DNA from 2 places in the Kineococcus halophytocola genome. Region 2 is predicted to be linked to the other one. Evidence: predicted binding sites of a transcription regulator. Region 2 holds the regulator's gene; the other holds the start of a gene.

The links. Region 2 encodes LexA, which represses DNA repair genes until DNA is damaged. Its sites were predicted from a motif close to TCGAACANNTGTTCGA; they were not measured.
Positions count from the first base shown of each region.
Region 1: a site for LexA is predicted at 8,114-8,129, ahead of AB2L27_RS04695 (DUF6504 family protein). Genes of this name have one in related genera too.

Region 1 covers NZ_JBGFTU010000004.1:119,866-130,605, forward strand. The annotation lists gene AB2L27_RS04645 (polyprenyl synthetase family protein) at 1-27, opposite strand, end outside; gene AB2L27_RS04650 (CDP-alcohol phosphatidyltransferase family protein) at 129-773, shown strand; gene AB2L27_RS04655 (phytoene desaturase family protein) at 789-2,258, opposite strand; gene AB2L27_RS04660 (glycosyltransferase family 2 protein) at 2,255-3,358, opposite strand; gene AB2L27_RS04665 (carotenoid biosynthesis protein) at 3,355-4,152, opposite strand; gene AB2L27_RS04670 (monooxygenase) at 4,216-4,908, opposite strand; gene AB2L27_RS04675 (alpha/beta fold hydrolase) at 4,918-5,733, opposite strand; gene AB2L27_RS04680 (aminoacyl-tRNA deacylase) at 5,744-6,250, opposite strand; gene AB2L27_RS04685 (PKD domain-containing protein) at 6,429-6,878, opposite strand; gene AB2L27_RS04690 (DUF6318 family protein) at 7,295-7,921, opposite strand; gene AB2L27_RS04695 (DUF6504 family protein) at 8,271-8,690, shown strand; gene AB2L27_RS04700 (SAV_6107 family HEPN domain-containing protein) at 8,756-9,193, shown strand; gene AB2L27_RS04705 (DNA polymerase III subunit alpha) at 9,276-10,740, shown strand, end outside.
Region 2 covers NZ_JBGFTU010000003.1:76,500-87,239, reverse strand. The annotation lists gene AB2L27_RS03370 (ATP-dependent DNA helicase) at 1-938, shown strand, start outside; gene AB2L27_RS03365 (aspartate/glutamate racemase family protein) at 991-1,656, shown strand; gene lexA (transcriptional repressor LexA) at 1,694-2,437, opposite strand; gene AB2L27_RS03355 (LysM peptidoglycan-binding domain-containing protein) at 2,727-3,158, shown strand; gene nrdR (transcriptional regulator NrdR) at 3,262-3,765, shown strand; gene AB2L27_RS03345 (proteasome assembly chaperone family protein) at 3,809-4,714, shown strand; gene AB2L27_RS03340 (pilus assembly protein CpaE) at 4,740-5,195, opposite strand; gene AB2L27_RS03335 (TraR/DksA family transcriptional regulator) at 5,267-5,617, shown strand; gene AB2L27_RS03330 (SDR family oxidoreductase) at 5,706-6,395, shown strand; gene AB2L27_RS03325 (hypothetical protein) at 6,420-8,156, opposite strand; gene serA (phosphoglycerate dehydrogenase) at 8,527-9,756, shown strand; gene AB2L27_RS03315 (metallophosphoesterase family protein) at 9,759-10,280, shown strand; gene AB2L27_RS03310 (hypothetical protein) at 10,271-10,480, opposite strand; gene AB2L27_RS03305 (MsnO8 family LLM class oxidoreductase) at 10,562-10,740, opposite strand, start outside.

The sequences.
Region 1 (10,740 bases), on a different contig from region 2:
GGTCTCGACACTGGGGGTGGGCGGCACAGGGGGCACTCTAGGCACCACCACCGGCACGGGCGAACGCACGTCGTCGCTGGTCACCGGCAGGTCACGGGGGGTCGTCTCCTACCGTGGGGACCGTGGTGATGGACCGGGAGGCGTACCTGCAGCGCTGGAGCGCGCTGCACGGCGGCACGCACGCCAACGCGCTCGTGCGCGGCTGGCTCAGCGGTACCCACGCCCTCGCCCGCCCGCTGGCCGTGGCCGGCGCACCCCCCTCGGTGGTCACGCTGGCCGGGACCGCCCTGGCCCTCGCCGCCGCCGCGCTCGCGGTCGCCGGGGGGCGCGGCGGGGCCGCCGCCGTCGGGGCCGGGGTGCTGCTCGCCCTCGCGGGGGTCTTCGACAACCTCGACGGCGCCGTGGCCGTGATGACCGGCCGCACCTCGCGCCGCGGTGCCCTGCTCGACGCCACCTCCGACCGGGTCGGTGACGCCGCGTGCGCGGTCGTGCTGTGGGCCTGCGGGGCCCCCGCCTGGCTGGCCCTGCTCGCCGGCGGGCTGGCGCAGCTGCAGGAGTACGTCCGGGCCCGCGCCCAGGGCCTGGGCGTGGAGGACGTCACCATCGTGTCGGTGGCCGAACGCCCCGTCCGCCTCGCCGTCGCGGCCAGCTGCTCCATCGCCACCGCCATCGTCGTCTGGCTCGACTGGGCCACCCTGGGGGCCGGCGTCTGGGCCGTGCTCGGCCTCATCGGCCTCCTCCAGGTGGCCGGGGCCGTCAACCGCCGGCTCTGACCCGCCTGCAGCACCTCACGCGGGGCCGACGAGGTCGGTGACGATGCGCGCCGACAGGCCCACCAGCGGCAGCCCGCCGCCGGGGTGTGAGGACCCGCCCACGAGGAACAGCCCCGGCACGGGGGAGCGGTTGGCCGGGCGCAGGAACGCCGAGCGCGCCCCGTTGCTGGCCGTCCCGTAGATCGCGCCGCCGTCGCTGCCGGTGCGCTCCTCCAGGTCGGCGGGCGTGCGGACCTCCGCCCAGCGCAGCCGGGAGCGCACGTCCAGCCCGCGGCGGGCGAGCGCGTCCAGCACGACGTCGGTGTGCCGGCGCACGAGGTCGCCCGAGCGCCAGTCGGTCCCGCCGTGCTCCGGGTCGTGCACCGGTGCGTTGACCAGCACGAACCACGCCTCGGTGTCCTCCGAGGGGCGCAGCGCGGGATCGTCGGGGGCGCTCACGTAGACGGTCGGGTCCGCCACGGGCCGCCCCGCGGCCAGGTCGGCGAACTCGGCGTCGTAGTCGTCGGGGAACAGCACGGTGTGGTGGCGCAGGCCCGGCGTGCGCCCGTCCAGGGCCAGCAGCAGCACGAACCCCGAGCTGGACCGCAGCCGGCGCGGCGGCCGCAACCGGGGCCGCGGCAGCAGGTCGCCGTAGAGCCGGGCCGCGTCCACCGCCGAGACGACGACGTCGGCGCGCACCTGCGTGCCGTCGGCCAGCCGCACACCCGCGGCCCGGCCACCCTCCTCCAGCACCCGGTCCACGGGGGCGCCCGTCGTGATGCGCGCCCCGCGCTCGCGGGCGCGGTCGGCCACCGCCTGCGCCAGCAGGTGCAGGCCCCCGCGCACGTACCAGGCCCCGAAGGTCTGCTCGACGAACGGGACGGTGGCCAGCGCCGCCGGCGCCCGGCCCGGGTCGGACCCGGAGTAGGTGGCGTAGCGGTCCAGCAGCGTCCGCAGCCGCGGATCGCGCAGGTACTGCCGGCCCACGCCCCGCAGCGAGGACCACGGCGCGACCGTCCGCAGCCCGCCCACGTCCCGCGCCAGCCGCAGCAGCGTCCGCGGGCCCTGGAGCGCCGACTCCAGGAACGGTTCGCGGGCGACGTCCCAGATCTGCGCCGCGCGGCGCTGGAAGGCCGTCCACTGCGCGCCCGTACCCGCCCCGAGCGCGTCGTCCAGGGCGCGGGCGACCTGCGGCAGCCCGCCCCCGGGCAGGTCCAGCTCGGTCCCGTCGGCGAACCGGTAGTGCGCCACCGGGTCCAGCTGCACGACGTCGAGCACGGACTCCACCGGGTCCCCGGTCTTGAGGAAGAGGTCGCGCTGGACCGCCGGCAGCGTCAGCAACGACGGGCCGGTGTCGAAGGAGAAGCCGTCCCGGCTGAACCAGCCGAGCTTGCCGCCCACCTCCGGGCCCTGCTCGAAGACCTCGACGGTGTGCCCCTGCGCGGCCAGGCGCGCCGCGACCGACAACCCGCCGAACCCGGCGCCGACGACGACCACTCGGCTCACAGCGACCGCCCCTTCCACACCAGGCCGCCGCGGCGCCGACGGCGCCAGGAGTCACCGAGCAACCCCAGCAGCAACGCCACCGAGACGGGGTGCCAGAACGCGTCGGGGACCGACCGCCCCCCGGTGCGCTCGGCCGCCGCGTACCGGCCCACCACCCCGGCGAGGTAGCCGACCGCGCCGACCGGGGAGCCGGTCAGGGCCGCGGCCGGCGGGACGAGGTACGTCACCGCGAGCCCGGCCCCCACCACCGCGGCCGCCGGTGCCGAGCCGAACGCGGACCACAACGACTTCACGTACCCCGCCCGCAGGTCACCCCAGCCGTCGTACATCCGGCACGTGGCCAGGGTCGTCCCGTCGGTGACCCCACCGCGCCCGCCGACGGCCTTGACCGCCCGCAGCAGCGCCAGGTCGTCGAGCACCTCGGCGCGCACGCCCCCGTGCCCGCCGGCCCGGTGGTAGGCCGCGGCGTCCACGACGAGGAACTGCCCGTTCGCCGCCGTCAGCGACGGCCGCGGGGAGACCTCCGCCGCCCGCAGGGGCAGCGTCGTCAACCACGACCACTGCAGCAGCGGCTGCACGAGGCGTTCGCTCCACGTCAACGCGAGCTGACGGGGGTAGGGGCACACCACGTCCAGCCCCGCGCGACGCAGCAGGTCCACCGCGGCGGCCACCGCGTGCGGGGCCAGGACGACGTCGGCGTCGACGAAGACGAGGACCCCACCGGTGGCCTGCCCGGCCGCCCGCTCGCACGCCGAGGTCTTGCCCAGCCACCCCGGCGGCGGCCCGGCGCTGCGCACCAGCCGCACCCGCGGGTCGGCCGCCGCGAACGCCTCGACCACCTCCGCCGTCCGGTCGGTGGAGGCGTCGTCGACGACGACGACCTCGTAGTCGGGGACCTGGACCTGGTCCAGCAGGGACGTCAGGCACGCCGGCAGGTCCACCTCCTCGTCGCGCGCGGGCACGAGCACGCTGACCCGCCCCGGCGCCGGCGGCGGGTCCAGCACCGGGACCCGCAGCCCCCGGGCGTTGAGCAGGGAGTGCACGGTCAGCGCCACGGCGCTCGCGGACCCGGCCCAGGTCAGGGCGCGCCAGACCCTCACGGGCGGGTGCCCCGCCCGGGCAGGACCGAGCGCAGGTACGGCAGGACGGTCAGACCCATGGCGACCCCGCCGTAGGCCGCGACCACCGGCCGCCGGAAGAACACGGCGTTGCCGAGCGTGGAACCCAGCCACGTCCAGCCCAGCAGGACGGCCGGGACCGTCTGCGGCGGGACCTCCCCGGTGCCGGGGGTGTCCCGGGTGGTGGCGTGCACGGCCCCGCAGATGGCCGCGGCCGTCAGCAGCCAGCCGGCGTAGTTGCTCAGCGGGATCCCGGGGACCCCCGGCAGGTGCGGTCGCGGCGTCTGGAACGCCCAGTGCCCGGCGGCGGTCATCTGCGGGTCCAGGAAGAGGTCCCAGGAGGCGAGGGTCCACGCCGCGGTGGCGACGGTGGCCACGTCCCGGGTGCCGGCGGGCAGGTCCCGCGCGAGGTGCCGGCCCAGCCGCACCGCGGGGTGGGCCAGCATCGTCCACGCCAGCGGCACCACGACGGGCACGTCGAGCACCTGCGGCCCCAGCGTCCCGGCGTAGCGGTACCGCCCGAACGGCCGGCCCGTGCGCGTCCCCACGGCCTCGGCGAGCAGCCCGAGCCCCCCGGCGACGGCGAGCGTCGTCGCGGCCGCGCGCGGCCCGCCCCGGCGCGCGGCGTCGGTCACCGACGCCGCGGCGAAGGTGACGACCGACCCGATCGTGGTCCGGCGCAGGCTCTCCCCGCGCAGCAGCGGGTGGGCGACCTGGGACAGCACGGCCCCGGCCGTGAAGGCGCCGCTGAGCGTCCGGGACCAGGAGGTGGGCACGTCGAGCACTCTAGGAGCGGGGTCGGACACGGGCTCTCCGGGGCCCGGGCGGCCCGGGCGGGGTCACGGGGTGCGGCCGTCGAGGGTGCCGCGGACCTCCAGCACCGCGAACCGGGCGAACAGCTCCTCGGCGTACCAGCCCTCGGTCGGCGTGCGCCGCATGACGTCGCGGTGGGCGGCCCGCCCGTGGGCGAACCCGCGCAGCGCGTCGGTGGAGTCCCACACCGAGAACGTCCCCTGGTAGCCCAGCGGCGCCTCCCCGATCCCGAACGCGCACCGCAGGCCGGGGACCGTGTGCAGCTCCCGGGCCACCGGCGGCACCGCCCGCCAGAACGAGGCCGCCCTCGCCGGTCGCAGCCGGGCCCGGGTGATGGAGGCGACGGGCCCGTCCTGCGGGGGGTGGGGGGCCGGGCCGAAGGGTTCGCGCCCGGACCACCGTCCCCGGCTGCCGGCCGGGGCGAGGCGGAACTGGGCGTGCTCACGCGCGATCCGGCCCCAGGCCCGTGCCGGGGCCGAGGTGTCGAAGCGGTCGGCGTCGGCGGCGCGGTCCCACGCCACCAGGGCCGCCCAGCGCAGCGGATCGGCGTCGCGGACGGTGAAGGTCGTGCCGTCCCCGGTGCCCAGGAGCTTGGCGAACCCCGCCCCGGGCAACCGCCGCAGCGCGCGGCGGTCGGCCGCCATCCGCCACACGGCGCGCGGAACATCGTGCGCTGCAACGGTCCAGACGTCCAGCGTCACGAGTTCGGGGGGTCTCACGCGGTGAGGCTATCCGCGGTCGGGTCCGTCCACCTGCTCGCGCACCACCCGGGCGCACTCGGCCGGGTGGTCCCACGTCGGGACGTGCCCGCAGTCCGGCCACTCGATCCACCGCGTGTGCGCGGGGGCGGCCTCGCGCCGGCAGAACGACGGGGGCAGCACGCGGTCGCGCCCGCCGGCCACCACGGTCACGGGGACGGTGACCTCGGACGCGCGGGTGAAGGCGGCCGCCGCGATGCCCGCGTCGGCGGCCACGTACCCGGGGGCGGTGGCGATGGCGCTGAGCGCGTCCCGGACCACCGCGACGGGCAGGCTGCGGGGCGCGGTGCTCGTGGCCCCCAGCGCGAGGGTGACACCGAGCCGGGTCGTGACCACCCGGGGTGGCAGCCGGCCGGCCCACCGGGCGAACTGCTGGCCGGTGGGCAGCAACGGGGGCCGGCGGCGGGGCGTGGTCCACAGGCCCGCCGGGGCGAACGCCGTGACGTCGGCCACGACACCGTCCCGGTCCCCGGCCGCGGCCTCCAGCGTCACCCACCCGCCCAGGGAGTGACCCACGAGGTGCACGCCCCCACCCTGCGCCGCGGCGAAGCGGCGCAGGCGCTCACCCAGCGCCCGCGGCGTCATCGAGGCCGGGGGGAGCGGCGGGGCCTGACCGTGCCCGGGCAGGTCGAGCAGCAGGAGACGGTGGTCGGCGGCCAGGTGGGGCACGAGCAGCGACCAGGCGGTCCCGGCGCCACCCAGCCCGTGCACGAGCACGAGCAGCGGGTCCGCGGGGTCGGCCGACCCGGCCCGCCGGACGGCGAACCCCTCGAGCAGTTCGGGCATCCCCGTCCCGTCACCCCAGTTCGACGGGGTGCCCGCCCGTCAGGCGCAGGAGCTCGTCGTAGCGGGTGCGGAAGACCGCGTGCGGGTGGCCCGCCGGCACCCAGACCTCGGGGTGGGGGGCCAAGGCGACGTCGACGAAGGTCGGCAGCGGGTCGGCCAGACCCAGCGGGGAGGCCGCGCCCAGGACCGAACCGGTGCGCCGCAGCACGTCCGCGTCGTCGCCGCGGAACAGCTCGGGTTCGCACAGCACGGCCGCCAGCGCCGGCGCGACCAGCGGGTGCGTCGCGGAGGAGATGACGAACAGGTGCCGGTCCTCGCGCGTGCGCAGCACCGCGGTGGCCGCCACCGCGGCCAAGGGGACCCCCAGGTGCCGGGCCAGCTCCGCCGGGCCCCGCAGGGTGGGAGGGACCTCCACGACCTCGCCGGCCGCGTCGAGGTCGAGCAGGGCCTCCGCCGTGCTCTCCACGGCGGGGACGTCCAGCACGGGGAGGTGGGTGCTCGCGGGCGTGGTCGCCACGGCACCACCCTCGGGGGGGTCCTGGCGCACCGTCCACCTCATGCACCCTCACCGTAGAACCGTTCTCGACCCCCGTCGCGCCGAACGGCCCGCCGGTGTGACGTTCCACCGTCGTGGTCCGCCGGGTCAGCCGTCCGGGTCAGCCGTCCGGGTCAGCCGTCCGGGTCAGCCGTCCGGGTCAGCCGTCCGGGACGGTCAGGACGTTGCGCCCGGCGAGGACGTGGACGCCGACCCCGGGGGAGACCGTGGTGGCCGTGCCCTCGATGGGCCGGTAGGGCAGCCCGGCGATCGTGTACTCCCCGGTCCACGTGGTCGTCAGGGTCACCGCCCGGTCCCCGGGGGTGGTGTAGGTGTGGGTGAGGGTCTGCTGCGGGTAGGGGCGGCCGGGGTCGCTCGTGGGCCCGAGGCGGGTGCCGTCGCCCAGGTCCCACGTCCAGCTCGACGGGGTGGCGCGGATGCGGACGGGGAAGCCGAGGACGGTGGTGTCGCGGACCACCGTCCCGCCCGTGGTGCGCAGGACGAGGGGGACGTTGAGCAGGGCCTGGCCGTCGCCCGGTTGCAGGTGCACGGGGCTGGCCGGCAGGCCCACCCGTCGCAGGTCCGCGACGGTCACGGCGGGCAGGGCCACGGGAGCGGCGTCCGCGGCCTCGGCCGTGCAGCGTGAGCCCTGGTTGATCCACCGGGGATCGGCACCGGTCTGGGTCCAGGTGGTGAGGAGCGCTTGGCCGGGTGGGCAGTTGCTGCGCGAGGCTCTGCAGTCGTTGTCGGTGAATCCTGCTTCCGGTCCGTTGCGGCTGCAGGCGGGGAGTCGGACGACGGTGGTGGGCGGGGATTCTTTTTGGCGCGAACCCTGCTGTGGTGTTGCGGCAGTGGGCTTCGTGGTTCTTCTTGCACCGATCGAAACCTTGTCGTCGGTGGCGATCGCAGACGAGTTTTGCGGGGGGTTCGCTGCTGTCGCGGGTCTTGTGTCGAGTGCTAGGACAAAAAGAAAAGTCAGCAAGGCCAGTGTGAAGACATGGACCCAGGGGCGGGTGAGGAACCAGGTCATTCGACCTCCAGTACCATCCAGTGTTCATCGCGCCAGGCGACTTCAATCCAAAATTCTGCGCCTGGGTCAGCTTCGTCGGAACTAATAAGCGACCCACTTCGGTCGAATGTGCTGTAGCCCGGTCGGTCAACTGTGACGGTGAGTCTCGCGTACCCGGATTCAGGGTCCCAGGCATCGACACTCGTACCGATGAACTGCAGCACGAACTCAGGGGTTGTGTAACCCCTCTTTTGGTACTCGTCGACAACGTCAGCGTAGAATTTGCACCCGGTGCACGAATCAATCGAAATCGAGTGCAGCGTCGAGGAGTCGCCGGTCGCTCGAGCATGGTTGAGGACACGAAGAAAATATGCTGCAAAGAGGCTGGCGCCGGTTTCATCGTGCACATCGATGAGTTCGTCTCGCGCGGGAGGTGGCGGCTGCGAAATGGTCGCCGCGGGGGTTCGGCTACTTGTCGCCTTGAGCGTTCCCGCATCGTGCTCGTGGCGGGTTCCCCCGGTGGCCGTCGCAGTGGCCGGGGCGGCGGGTTCCGGGGCCGGCGGGGTCGCGTTCGAACAGCTCGCGAGCAGACCCGCGAGGGCGAGTCCGGCGGCGGTCGCGACGAGGGGGCGGGCGGGGGTCACGCCTCGCACGGTCGCACGTCGGGGGAGGCGTGCGGAGCCGCTGGACGGGCTGCTGTGGACAGGTGCTGGGCCGTCCGGGTGACGCCTCGCGACTGCTGACCCTCCGTCGCTGGCGCTCGACTCTGCGTCGTGTGGACAACCCGGTTCGCCGTTGACGTGTCCTGAGGTCGGTGGTGTAGCTTCGAGATGTGTTCGAACCGGTGTTCGAACACGATGAGACCGCTCGAGGCGCGGTCCGGGGGGAGGGGAAGCCCCGCGGGCCGCGCCCCGAGTGCGTTCTCGCGGGCCGCTTCCCCCGGCTCGCCGCACCGCGCGCTCCGTCGCGGTGCCGGCTCGAGAGAGGGGAAGGGTGAGCGCGGTGCGACGGTTCTCCGACGAGGTGCACGTCCGCTACGACGACGCGGACGGGGGGCGGGCCCCGGTGCAGTTCATCTGGCGCGGACGGCTCTACGTGGTGCGCGAGGTGCTCTCCCGCTGGCGCGAGCGCAGCGCCTGGTGGGAGCACGCGGCCGTGGCCGCCGTCCACGGCGACGCCGCTGAGGAGGCCGGCCCCGGACCCGCCGGACGCCCAGCCCGCCGGGGCCTGACGGTCGGCGACCTCGAACGGGAGGTCTTCCGCGTCGAGGCCAGCGTCGGCCGGGTCGGCGGGGCCGGCGTCTACGACCTCGCGCGCGCCGTCACCCCGGGGACGGCGGCCGTGTCGGAGGTCGCTGGTACCTCTTCCCCCAGGACGTCGGAGGACTGGCAGCTGCTGCGCGTCAGCGACTGAGGCCGACGGCGACCACCGATCGACCCGACCTGCAGTCCAGACCGCACGACCTGAAGGAGAACGCGATGTCCACCACCGTCGCCGTCCCTGCGGGCGTCCCGCGCCCGCTGACGACGGCCGCCCTCGACCTCCTCGCCCGCTGCGAGGACGAGCTGGTCGCGGCGCTGCGCACCCAGGACGCGGCCGAGCGGTACGTCCACGCCCACCTGGCCGCGCTGCGGGCCGGGGCCGCGATCGTCGCCGTGCACGGCCGGCCCGCCCGCGGCCGGCGCAGCGGGGGCCCCCGCAGCGTCTGGGAGATGCTGCCCGCCCTCGACCCGGCCCTGCAGGAGTGGGCCGACCGGTTCGCCGCGACCGCCGCGGCCCGCTCGGCGGTCGAGGCCGGCCGCACCGGGGTCGTGGACGCCGCGGCCGCCGACGACCTGCTCGTCCACGCCGAGCGGTTCCACCGCGTCGTCGAGACCGCGCTCGGGCTCAGCGCCCTGCCACCGCTCGCCGGCTGACCCCGCCTGCGCGGGCCCCCGCGCAGGCCCAGAACCCCGCACCACCCGGTCTTCCCCACGGGCGCGTTCCGAAGGACGTCCCATGACCACCGCACCACCCGCAGCACCGTTCCCGCACCTGCACGTCGCCTCGGGGTACTCCCTGCGGTACGGCACCTGCACCCCCACCGCCCTCGTCGCCCGGGCCGCCGACCTCGGGATGCCGGTCCTGGCCCTGACCGACCGCGACGGCCTGTACGGCGCGGTGAAGTTCGTCCGCGCCTGCGGCGAGGCGGGGCTGGCCCCCGTCCTCGGGGTCGACCTCGCCACGCGCCCGACGGGGCTGGCGGGCGGTCTGCCCGCCTGGGCCGACCCCTCGGTCGCGGTGCGCCGCAGGGCCTCCCGCGCCCCGGCCCGCGGTGGTGCGGTGGTCGACCCGCGGCTCCCGCGCGTCACCGTCCTGGCCCTCGGCGCCGACGACGCCGGCGCCGGCCGGGGGTGGGCGGCGCTGTGCCGGCTGGTCAGCGCCACCCACCTGGGCGGGGTGCGGGGCACCCCCGTCAGCAGTCCCGACCTCGTCGGCGCCCACGCCGCCGGCGCCGAGGGCCGGCCCGCGCTGGCGGTCCTGCTGGGGCCGGGGTCCGAGCTCGGCCGGGCCCTGCTGGCCCGCCGCGACGACCTCGCCCACGCGGTCCTGCGCCGCTGGCGCGCGGTGCTGCCGCCCGGCTCCCCGCACGTGGAGGTGGTCTGCCACCACGCCCCGCCGGGAACGGCCGGCAGCGTCGAGCACGCCGCCCGGATGCTCTCCTTCGCCCGTGCCGCCGGGGTCCCGGCCGTCCTGACGGCCGCCGCCCGGTCCGCCGGGCCCGAGGGCGCTCCGACGGCCGACCTGCTCGACGCCGTCCGCCGCCTGGTGCCGCTGGACACCCGGCACACCGACCGACTCAGCGGGCAGGGCCACCTCCTGCCCACCGCCGACATGGTCCGCACCGCGGCCGACGTCGCCCACGCCGCCGGCGACCCCTCAGCGGCCGCCGACCTGCTCGCCGCGACCACCGCCCTGGCCCACCGGGCCGTGCAGGACCCGGCGGCCGACCTCGGCATCGGCAGGCACCACCTGCCCGACCCCGAGGCGCTCGGGTTGACCCGCGACACCGACCAGGACGCGGTCCTGCGCGCACGCTGCGAGGCGGGGATCGCCCGCCGCTACCCGGGGGCCGCCCGCACGCTGGAGGCGAAGGTCCGGCGCCGCCTCGACGACGAGCTCGACACCATCACCACGGTCGGGTTCGCCGGCTACTTCCTCACCGTCGCCGACGTCTGCGACCTCACCCGGGCGATGGACGTGCGGGTCGCCGCCCGCGGCTCGGGGGCCGGCAGCCTGGTCAACCACCTGCTGGGCATCTCCGACGTCGAACCCCTCGGGCACCGGCTGCTCATGGAACGGTTCCTCAACCCGCGGCGCGCCCAGCTGCCCGACATCGACCTCGACGTCGAGTCCGCCCGCCGCGAGGACGTCTACGCGGCCGTCCTCGACCGGTTCGGCGGCGACCGCGTCACGTGCGTGT
Region 2 (10,740 bases):
TCCAGGAGGTCTTCTCCGTGGCCGAGCGGCTGGCCGCCGACGTGGGCCGGGGGGCCCGGGACAGCTTCGACGTGGCCTGGGTGACCGCCGGCTACGGCCCGGCCTCGCGCGCCCCCTCCCTGCACATCGCCCCGCTGTCCGTCGCCGGCCTGCTGCGCGAGCGGCTGTTCACCGAGCGGACCGTGGTCGCGACGTCGGCCACCCTCACCCTCGGGGGGTCCTTCGACCCCGTCGCGGGCGCCTTCGGCCTCAGGGGGCAGAAGGGCTCGGCCACCGGGTGGACCGGTCTCGACGTGGGCAGCCCCTTCGACTACCCCCGGCAGGGGATCCTCTACGTCGCCCGCCACCTGCCCCCGCCGGGGCGCGCGGGCGCCGGGGAGGCGGCCCTGGACGAGCTGGCCGCGCTCGTGGAGGCCGCCGGCGGGCGCACCCTGGGGCTGTTCTCCTCCCGCCGGGCCGCCGAGGAGGCCGCGCAGGCGCTGCGCGAGCGGCTCGGCACGCCCGTGCTGTGCCAGGGGGAGGACCGGCTGCCCAAGCTGGTGCGGGACTTCACCGAGGACCCCGCCACGTCCCTGTTCGGCACCCTGTCGCTGTGGCAGGGCGTGGACGTGCCGGGGGACAGCTGCTCCCTGGTCGTCGTCGACCGCATCCCCTTCCCGCGCCCGGACGACCCGCTGATGTCGGCCCGGTCGCGGGCCGTGGACGCCGCGGGGGGCAACGGGTTCCTCACGGTCTCGGTCTCGCACGCCGCCGTGCGGCTCGCCCAGGGCGCGGGCCGGCTCATCCGGGCCGCGGGGGACAAGGGTGTCGTGGCGGTGCTCGACTCCCGGCTGGCCACGGCCCGCTACGGCGGCTTCCTGCGGGAGTCCCTGCCCGACTTCTGGTCCACGACGTCCACGGACACCGTCCTGGCCGCCCTGCGGAGGCTGAGCGGGTGAGGGACCCGCGTTCTCTGGCGCCGGGGCGGGCACGTCGTGGCATGCTCGGTGCGTGGCCACCGTCGGCTTCTTCCACTCCGCGCACGCGCACGTGCGCACGTTCAGTGATCTCCTGACCGAGCGCGACGACACCGTTGCCGGGCGTCACCTGGTCGACACCGGTCTGCTGACCGCGGCCCGCACGGGCGGACCCGACAGCGTCCGCCCGGCGCTCGCGGACCGGCTGCGCCGGCTCGTGGCCGAGGGCGCCGACGTCGTCGTCTGCACCTGCTCGACCCTGGGCCCCACGGCCAAGCAGGTCGGTGCCGGGATGGGGCTGCGGGTCGTGCGCGTCGACCGCCCGATGGCCGAGGCCGCCGTGCTCGCCGGGCGGCGGGTGGCGGTGGTGGCCTCCCTCGACGAGGCCGCGGCCACCCTGATGCCGCTGCTGCACGAGTGCGCCGACAGCACCGGGCGGGCGGTGGAGTTCGTCGAGGTCCGGTGCACCGACACCTGGGCGGCCTTCGAGGACGGCGACCTGCTGACGTACACCACGGGGGTGGCCGAGGCGGTGCGCCGGGCGGTGCTGTCGCTGGACCCGCCCGTGGACGTCGTCGTGCTGGCCCAGGCGAGCATGGTCGACGCGGCGCCGTTGCTGCGCGACCTGCACGTGCCGGTGCTCACCTCGCCCCGGCTGGCGATCGAGGCCGCGGTCGAGCTGGTGCAGCCCGTCCGCTGACCCGTCTGCGCCGACCCCTCACCGGGGGTGCGTGCGGTCAGAGGCTGCGCAGGACCGCGGTGACCTTGCCGAGGATCGTGGCCTCGTCGCCGTCGATGGGGTCGAACAGCGGGTTGCGGGGCAGCAGCTTGACGTGGCCGTCCTTGCGCTGCAGCACCTTCACCGTCGCCTCGCCGTCGATCATGGCGGCCACGACGTCCCCGTTCTCGGCCGTCGGCTGCTGGCGCACCACGACCCAGTCGCCGTCGCAGATGGCGGCGTCGATCATCGACTCGCCCACGACCCGCAGCATGAAGTGCTCCCCGGTCCCGATGAGCTGGGTGGGCAGCGGGAAGACCTCCTCGACGAGCTCCTCGGCCAGGATCGGCCCGCCGGCGGCGATGCGGCCGACGAGCGGGACGTAGGCCGGGGTGGGGCGGCCGTCGCCGGTCGTCGCGTCCAGACCGGAGATGAGGCCCCAGCCGAACTGCGGGGCGGGGGAGACGACCTCGAGGGTGCGGGGCCGGCGCGGGTCCTTGCGCAGGTACCCCATCTTCTCCAGCGTCTTCACCTGGTGCGCCACGCTGCTCGGGCTCGTCAGGCCGACGGCCTGGCCGATCTCACGCATGCTCGGCGGGTAGCCGCGCTGGTCGACGCAGTCCTTGATGGCGTGCAGCACGCGGCGCTGACGCGCGGTGAGCCCGTCGCGGACCACGGGGGCGTCGGGGAACTCGTGGACCGTCCCGAGGGTGCCGGGGTCCTCGCTCGCTGCGTCCGTCGTTCCGTCCAGCGCGTCGGCCACGTCCTTCTCCTGTCTGCCGTTCACCCGGATCGGGGAAGTCCTCCGGTGGCGGCCACGGTAGCCAGTGCACCCGGATCGATCAAACAGGTGTTCGAACCGGCGTGTCCTCGGCGGGCCCGGGGTGCGTCGTCGCAGGTGGCGGCGTGTGTCGGTGGCCGGTGGCACCGTCCGTCCCCGTCACCCCGCACCGCGGGGGTTGCGACCCGCTGTTCGAACGGTGGTAGAACAGACCCCGCCCGGTCGAACACCCGTTCGATCCGCGGCGCCACCGAGATGGAGGTCCACGTCCGTGAGCACCACCGCCCTCGCCCCGTCCACCCTCGTCCCGTCCCCCCTCACCCCGTCCCCCGCCCGCCGCTGCGCGCGGCGGGCCCGGCGGTGCACCCGTCCCGCCGCGCAGCGCCCGGCCCCTCGCCCCCTGCGCCTGACCCGCCGGGGTCGCCTGCTCATCACCTGCACCGCCGCCACGGCCCTGACCGGGGCGGTGGTCGCGGTCACGGGGACCTTCACCGGCGCCTCGGCCGGGGCCGACCGGGCGCCGGCGCCCATCGTCCTCACGGTCGCGCCGGGCCAGACGCTGTCGGCCATCGCCGCGCAGTGGGCGCCGCAGGAGGACTGGCGCGAGGTCGCCGGCGACATCGTCGAGCTCAACGGCCTGCCGTCCATGACCCTGCAGGCCGGTCAGCGCCTCACGATGCCCGGCCGGCCCGGCCGGCCCTGACCGTGGCGCCCACCCGCGGGGCCGTGTTGCTGCGGACACCCGTCGCGACGTACGGTCGAGGCTGGGCCACATGACTCGACCGGTCGCGGGGGAGGAAGTCTCGGTGCACTGCCCGTTCTGCCGGCACGAGGACTCGCGCGTCGTGGACTCCCGCACCACCGACGACGGCACCTCGATCCGCCGCCGGCGCCAGTGCCCGAACTGCTCCAAGCGGTTCACCACCGTCGAGACGGCGAGCCTGACCGTGCTCAAGCGCTCCGGTGCCCCCGAACCCTTCAGCCGCGCCAAGATCGCCTCCGGTGTGCGCAAGGCCTGCCAGGGCCGGCCCGTGAGCGAGGACGACATCGCGCTGCTGGCCCACCGCGTCGAGGAGGCCGTGCGGGCCCAGGGCGCTGCGGAGATCGACGCCCACCAGGTCGGCCTGGCCACCCTGCCGTTCCTGCAGGAGCTGGACGAGGTGGCCTACCTGCGCTTCGCCTCCGTCTACCAGGCCTTCGACTCCCTGGCCGACTTCGAGAAGGCCATCGACCGCCTGCGGGCCGAGCGCGAGGCCGGTCTCGGCGTCGTCGCCGCGGACCAGGGACGGCCGGTCCCCACCGGCGGCTGACCCTGCCCGCCGGGCCCGCCGCGGGCCCGGGGATGATGGAGGGATGCTGGATCCGGGCTCCCTCTACTCCTACGAGGGCGAACGCCCCGCCCTCACCGAACCCCCGCTGGTCGTCGCCCTGTCGGGTTTCGTCGACGCCGGTGCCGCGGTGCGGCAGACCGTGGAGCACCTGCTGGACGTGTGCCGGCACGAGGTGGTCGCCACCTTCGACGTCGACCAGCTCCACGACTACCGGGCCCGCCGCCCCACGATGACCTTCGGCGGGCAGGACTGGCTCGAGGTCGAGGAACCCCGCCTGCGCCTGCTGCGGGTGTTCGACGAGGAGGGGTCCTCGCTGCTCCTGCTGTCCGGTCCCGAGCCGGACGTGCAGTGGGAACGCTTCTGCGCGGCGGTGTGGCGCATCGTCGACGAGCTCGGCGTCGGTCTGGTGACCGTGGTGTCCGCGGCCCCCACCGCGGTCCCGCACACCCGCCCCTCCGGGGTCACCGCCGCCGCGAGCCGCCCGGAACTGCTGGAGGGCTACCGGACGTGGGACCTGCAGGCCCAGGTCCCCGGGCACGCCTCGGCGCTGCTGCACCTGCGCGGCTCCCAGGCCGGGCGGGACGTGCTCTCGGTGCTGGCGCACGTCCCGCACTACCTCGCCGGCAGCGACTACCCGGACGCCGCGGCCGTGCTGGTGCGGACCCTCTCGGGGGCGACGGGGGTGGCCGTGGACGTCCAGGCGCTGCAGGAGGCCGCCGCCACCACCCGCGTGGAGGTGGACCGCCAGGTGACCGAGTCCCCCGAGGCGGCCGCGGTGGTCACGGCCCTGGAGGAGCAGTACGACGCCTCCGGCGACGAGGGCCGCGGCACGGGCGCGGCCAGCGCCTACCTGCCCACCGGCGACGAGATCGCCGAGCAGTTCGAGCAGTTCCTGGCCAAGCGCGAGGAGGACCCCGGCCCGCAGTGAGCCCGGGCCGGGCGCGGGGCCGGTCTCAGGACCGGACGGTCGCCCCGCCCGTGCCGACGCTGCCGCCGGTGGCGCCGGAGAGGTGGTGCAGCAGGGCCCGGCCGTAGGCGTCGGCGGCGTCCCGGGCCTCGAAGGCGTCCGCGCCGTCCCCGTCCAGCAGCAGCACCCGGTGCAGCGCGCCGTCGGCGTCCTCGCGCCGTTCCAGGCGGGTGAAGCGGTCCCCCAGCAGTTCGCGGAGCTGGTGCTCGGCGGGCAGCCAGCACGCCTCCGGCTGGTCGACGGAGTCCAGGGCCCACTCGGTGGTCCCGTTGAAGCCGATGACCCGTCCGGTGGGGTGGTCGTGCACCTCGACCGTCATGTCCGAGAGCGTGAAGACGTCGGCGTCCATGTCGCGGTGGGGGATGACGAAGCGGTCCCCGGAACGGGGGTGCCACGCCAGGCCGGCGTCCTTGAGGCGCAGGGCGAGGTCGAGGGAGATCACCTCCTCAGCATGGACCCGCCGCACCCGGCTCGTCGTGCCGGAACGGCCCCGGCACGGTAGGAACGTCCACCATGGACGCCAGCTCTCTCGACCTCGACGCCGCCCGCGAGCGGCTCCTCACCATGCAGCACGACCTGCGGACCACGATCGACGACCTCGTCGCCCGGCTGGAGTCCGGCAGCACGCCGGACGCCGCCGAGGGCGGCCAGGACGCCGGGGACATGGGCGCCCACGAGCAGCAGGCCGCCGAGAACGAGGGCCTGCTGGAGGGCGCGCGCCGTCGGCTGGGCAGCGTGCAGGACGCGCTCCAGCGGATCGAGGACGGCACCTACGGCGTCTCGGTGGTCTCCGGCAAGCCCATCCCGCCGGAGCGGCTGGAGGCGCTGCCGGACGCGGCGACGCTGACCGGCGAGCAGCTCTGAGCCGACCCCGCAGGTCCCGGGGGCGGTGCCGCCGCCCGCGGGACCCGCGGGCGTGCGGGGTGGGCCCGGGCCTCCTACCGTGCACGTCGTGCGCATCGTCATCGCCGGAGGACACGGGAAGATCGCCCAGCTGCTGGGACGGCTGGCCGCCGACCGCGGGGACGAGGTGGTGGGCCTGGTCCGCAACCCCGACCACGTCGCCGACCTGGCCGCGATCGGCGTCACCGCCGTCGTGCGCGACCTGGAGTCGCTGGCCACGGCGCCGGACGGGGCCGAGCAGCTCGCCGCCGACCTGACCGGGGCCGACGCCGTCGTCTTCGCCGCCGGGGCGGGCCCGGGCAGCGGTCCCGAGCGCAAGGACACGGTCGACCGCGGGGCCGCGGTGCTGCTGGCGGACGCCGCCGAGCGGGCCGGGGTCGAGTCCTACCTGCTCGTGTCCTCGATCGGGGTGGACCGGGTCCGCGACGGGGCGAGCCCCGAGGGGGTCGAGGAGGTCTTCCTGGCCTACCTGCGCGCCAAGCTGGCCGCCGAGGAGGACCTGCTGGCCCGCCGGGGCCTGCGGGTCAGCGTGCTGCGACCGGCCGGCCTGCTCGACGAGCCCGGCACCGGCCGGGTGCGGCTGGACCCCGACGTCGACGGCGGCAGCGTCCCGCGGGCCGACGTCGCGGCCGTGGTCCTGGCGCTGGTGGACCGGCTCGTCTCCGGTGCGCCCCCGGCGCCGGTCCTGGGGCTGGCCTCCGGTGAGGTCGGCCTCGAGGAGGCCGTCGCCTCCGCCTGACGGGTCCCCGGTGTCCTGCGGGGGTCAGCCCAGCACGCGTCGGGCGTGGACCACGGCGAACACGGCGAGCGCCACGAGCGCGGTCCGCAGGGTCCACCCGGGCCTCGCGCGGTGAGCGCCGGTGGCCCGCGTATCCGCGCGCAGCCAGCGGCCGGGCACCCGGTCCAGGACCACGCCCAGGGCCGTGGCCAGCAGACCCCAGCCGGCGGCCAGGCCGAGCACGGCCGGCACCGTCAGCAGCAGGACGGAGAGGACCGGGCTCCCGACCCGCCCGGCCCCGAGGGTCACCGCGACGTGGACCAGCAGCCCGGCACCGGCCAGGGCGAGGACCTCGACGTCCTGCGGTGTCCGCCGCACCCGGGCCCGCAGCACCGTCAGCAGACCGGTGGCGCCCAGCGCGAGGAGCAGGACCGCCGTGGCCGCCGCCGGGCCCACCGGCGGGGTGGGTCCCCGTCCCAGGGCGGTCGCCGCCCACAGGGCCGCGGCGAACCCCAGGGCCAGCGGGAGGGTGAGGACCACCGCCTCCCGGGGGACGCGGGGCCGCAGCAGGAGCACGCCCAGCGCGGCCAGGCAGGCCTGCGCGGCGAAGACGCCGGCGCTGGGGGCCACGACCAGGGCACCGGTCCCCAGCGCCAGCACGAGCCCGCGCCGGCCGCGCAGGGCGTGGTCGCGGCCGCGGGGCACCGAACCGGTGGCGACCAGGAGCACGGCCGCGGTGAGGGCCAGGTCACCCGGCCCGCCGGGCGCGAGGGTGAGAGCGGCCAGGGCGAGGACGGCCACGACGACGGCGCGACGGCGCCCCACGACCCGTTCGGCGATGAGCCACGTCCCCGGGACGACGAGGGCGGTGACGGCCGGCAGCACGACCTCCTCCACCGTCGCGGGCGACAGCGACCACGCCCGGTCCAGGCCGGAGGTCCACGGACCCGCCGCCACCGTCCCGTCCGGCCCGCCCACCCCGGCCCACGGGGTGAGCACGGCGACGGCGACCGCGTGGACGGCGGCGGCGGTGCCCACCCGGTCCCGGCGCCCGCCCCGGCGCAGCGTCAGCCGCCCCAGCACGACGACGGCGCCCACGAGCACGGCCCCCCGCAGCCACCCGGGGGACTCGACCCGGCCCAGCGCGTCGAGCCAGGCCAGCCCCGGCAGCACGAGCAGCCCCAGCAGCGGGAGCCGTCCCCGCCACGACGGCCCCGCCCGGCCACCGGTGTGCCGGGCCGGGGTGCGCCGGGCCAGGGTGTGACGGGCGATCCCGGCCACGACGAGCAGCACCAGACCCGCAGCGGCGACGGCGGGTCCGTCGGGGCGCGCGCCGGTGACCTCGGCGAGGCGGAACAGGCCCGTCACGAGGACCAGACCGGTGGCCGCGGCGACGACCACCCGGACCAGGGGGTCGGGGAGCGCGACCCCGCTCAGGTGCAGCAGGGGTGACCCGAGGGTGACGACCGCGGCGCCGAGGACGAGCGCGGCCACCGGGGCGGGGAGGGGGACGCCGAGCAGGGGCGCGAGGGTGCCGGCGGCGGCCAGGACCGGCAGCACCGGACCCGCGCCGGGGGAGGTGGGCCGGCGCGGGGTGAGCCGGGCCCGGTGCCGGGGGGTGCGGTGCCGGGGGGTCCGGCGGTCGGCGGGGGTGCGGGCAACGTCGAGCCGGCCGGCTCGCGCGAGCACCGGTGCGTCCGGTCCGGGCCCGTGCGGGGTGGTGGGTGCGACCGGGCGCGGGACGGTCGTGGGGTCGCGGTGCAGGACGGGGAGGCGGTCCACCCGGCGCTCCTCTCCCTGGGGCGGGGGCGGGCCCCCGTCCGTCGCGCGACGGTAGGGAGCCCCGTCGGGACGCGGCAACGCCGAACCGGTGAGGCGCGCTCACCCTCGGTGACGAACATCGCCCGCCCTGCGCAACCGGGCACAGTGCCCCGTCCGCCGGATCGGCTCGCAGACCGTTTGTGGTGCAACCGAACACGTCACCTGCGGTGGTGCCGTGGTCGAGCCGCCGCGAACTCCACCCGAATGCCCGCGACCACCCGCGTGTGACGCACCGTGAAGCCTGCGCCGGGGATCGCCACACCGCGGACGGCGGGTCGGCCCCCGTGCGGGAGACTGGGGGCCCGACCGCACCCGCCGCTGGAGGAACCACGTGCCCGCCCCCGACCTCGCCCCGGCCCGCACCGGACGTGCGCTGCTGCTCGAGAACATCCACGCCGACGCCCGGGCCCTGCTGGCCGAGGCCGGCTGGCACGTCGAGAGCGCTCCCGGGGCGCTGGACGAGGCCGAACTGCTCGAACGCCTCGAGGGCGTCCAGCTGCTCGGCATCCGGTCCCAGACCCAGGTCACGGCCAAGGTGCTGGAGAACGCCCCGGACCTGCGGGCCGTCGGTGCCTTCTGCATCGGCACCAACCAGGTCGACCTGTTCGCCGCCGCGGCCCACGGCGTCGCCGTCTTCAACGCCCCCTACAGCAACACCCGCAGCGTCGTCGAGCTCGCCCTGGCCGAGATCATCGCGCTGACCCGCCGGCTGACGGTCAAGGACCGCGCCATGCACGAGGGCGTCTGGGACAAGTCCGCGACCGGCTCGCACGAGGTTCGCGGCCGCCGCCTGGGCATCATCGGCTACGGCAACATCGGCTCCCAGCTGTCCGTCGTGGCCGAGGCGCTGGGCATGAGCGTGTTCTTCTACGACCGCACCGACAAGCTGGCCCTGGGCAACGCGCGCCGCTGCGGCAGCCTGCACGAGGTCCTGGAGGTCGCCGACGTCGTCACGCTGCACGTCGACGGCCGCAGCAGCAACAGCGGGTTCTTCGGCGAGGAGGAGTTCGCCCGGATGCGGCCCGGGTCCATCTTCCTCAACCTCTCCCGGGGTTTCGTCGTCGACCACGTCGCGCTGCGCCAGCACATCGAGTCCGGCCACATCGCCGGTGCCGCCATCGACGTCTTCCCCACCGAGCCCAAGGGGTCCGGGCACGCCTTCGAGTCCGAGCTGCGCGGGTTGGCGAACGTCATCCTCACCCCCCACGTGGGCGGGTCCACCGAGGAGGCGCAGGAGGACATCGGCCGGTTCGTGGCCGCCAAGCTGCGCGACTACGCCCTGCACGGGGCGACGACGCTGTCGGTGAACCTGCCCACCCTGGGGGCCGAGGCCACGCCCGGGACGGTGCGCCTGGCCCACCTGCACCGCAACGTGCCCGGGGTGCTGGCCGCCATCAACTCCGTCCTGGCGCAGGCCGGGGTGAACATCGAGAGCCAGCAGCTGGCCACCCGCGGGGACCTGGGCTACGTCGTCACCGACATCGCCGCCCACGCCTCCGACGAGGTGGGGCGCCTGCTGCGCGAGCTGCCCGAGACCGTCCGGGTGCGTCAGCTCGGCTGACCGTGGCCCACGTCGTCGTCGTCTCCGACACCCACCTGCCGCGCCGGGCGAAGGACCTGCCCGCGCCGGTGTGGGCGGCGCTCGAGGCGGCCGACCTCGTCGTGCACGCCGGGGACTGGTGCGACGAGGCGACCGTCCTGGCCCTGCGGGCGCGCTCGGCCCGGCTCGTCGGCGTCGCGGGCAACAACGACGGCCCGGACGTGCGCGCCCACCTGCCGCGGACGGCGACGTTCACCCTCGGCGGCGTGCGCTTCGGCGTCGTCCACGAGACCGGGGCCAGGACCGGCCGCGAACGGCGGTGCGACGCCGACTGGGCGGAGGCGGTGGACGTGCTCCTGTTCGGGCACAGCCACATCCCGTGGGACAGCACGACCCCGCGGGGGCTGCGGCTGCTCAACCCCGGCTCACCCACCGACCGGCGCCGGCAGCCGACGGGGACCTGGCTGGAGCTCGACGTCGCCGGCGGCCGGCTCGGCGACGTCGTGCTGCACCGGGTGCCGGCGCCGGGGGCCCCTCAGAGGTAGATGTCCACGCGCCCGGCGGGGTGCAGCGCGTCGGGCGGCCCCGGTTCGACGGCCGCTGCGGTCGTGGGGCGGTGGATGACCATCGCCGGACCACGACGACGACGGCGCTCGCGGTCGCGGTCGGGGGTGGTCCCGGTGCGGGCGGGCGCAGGCGCGGGAACGGCCTGCGAGCCCCAGGTGGCGCTCTCGAGGCTCAGCATGCCCGTCCATCGGTTGTCACGGTGCGTAGCTGAGATGCCCGTCGTCGTTCACCCGTCCGGCCCAGCGGACGGTCCCCGGGCTCACGCCGCGGCGGCGAGCGCACCGGGCCAGGCCCCGGCCAGCAGGGCGTAGGAGGCGGCCCGTTCGGCCGGGTCGTGCACGGGGGTGACCACGAGCAGCTCGTCGGCCCCGGCCCGCCGGGCCAGCCGGGCCAGCCGCCCGGCCACGTCCTCGGCCGTCCCGGCCAGCAGGTGCTCCC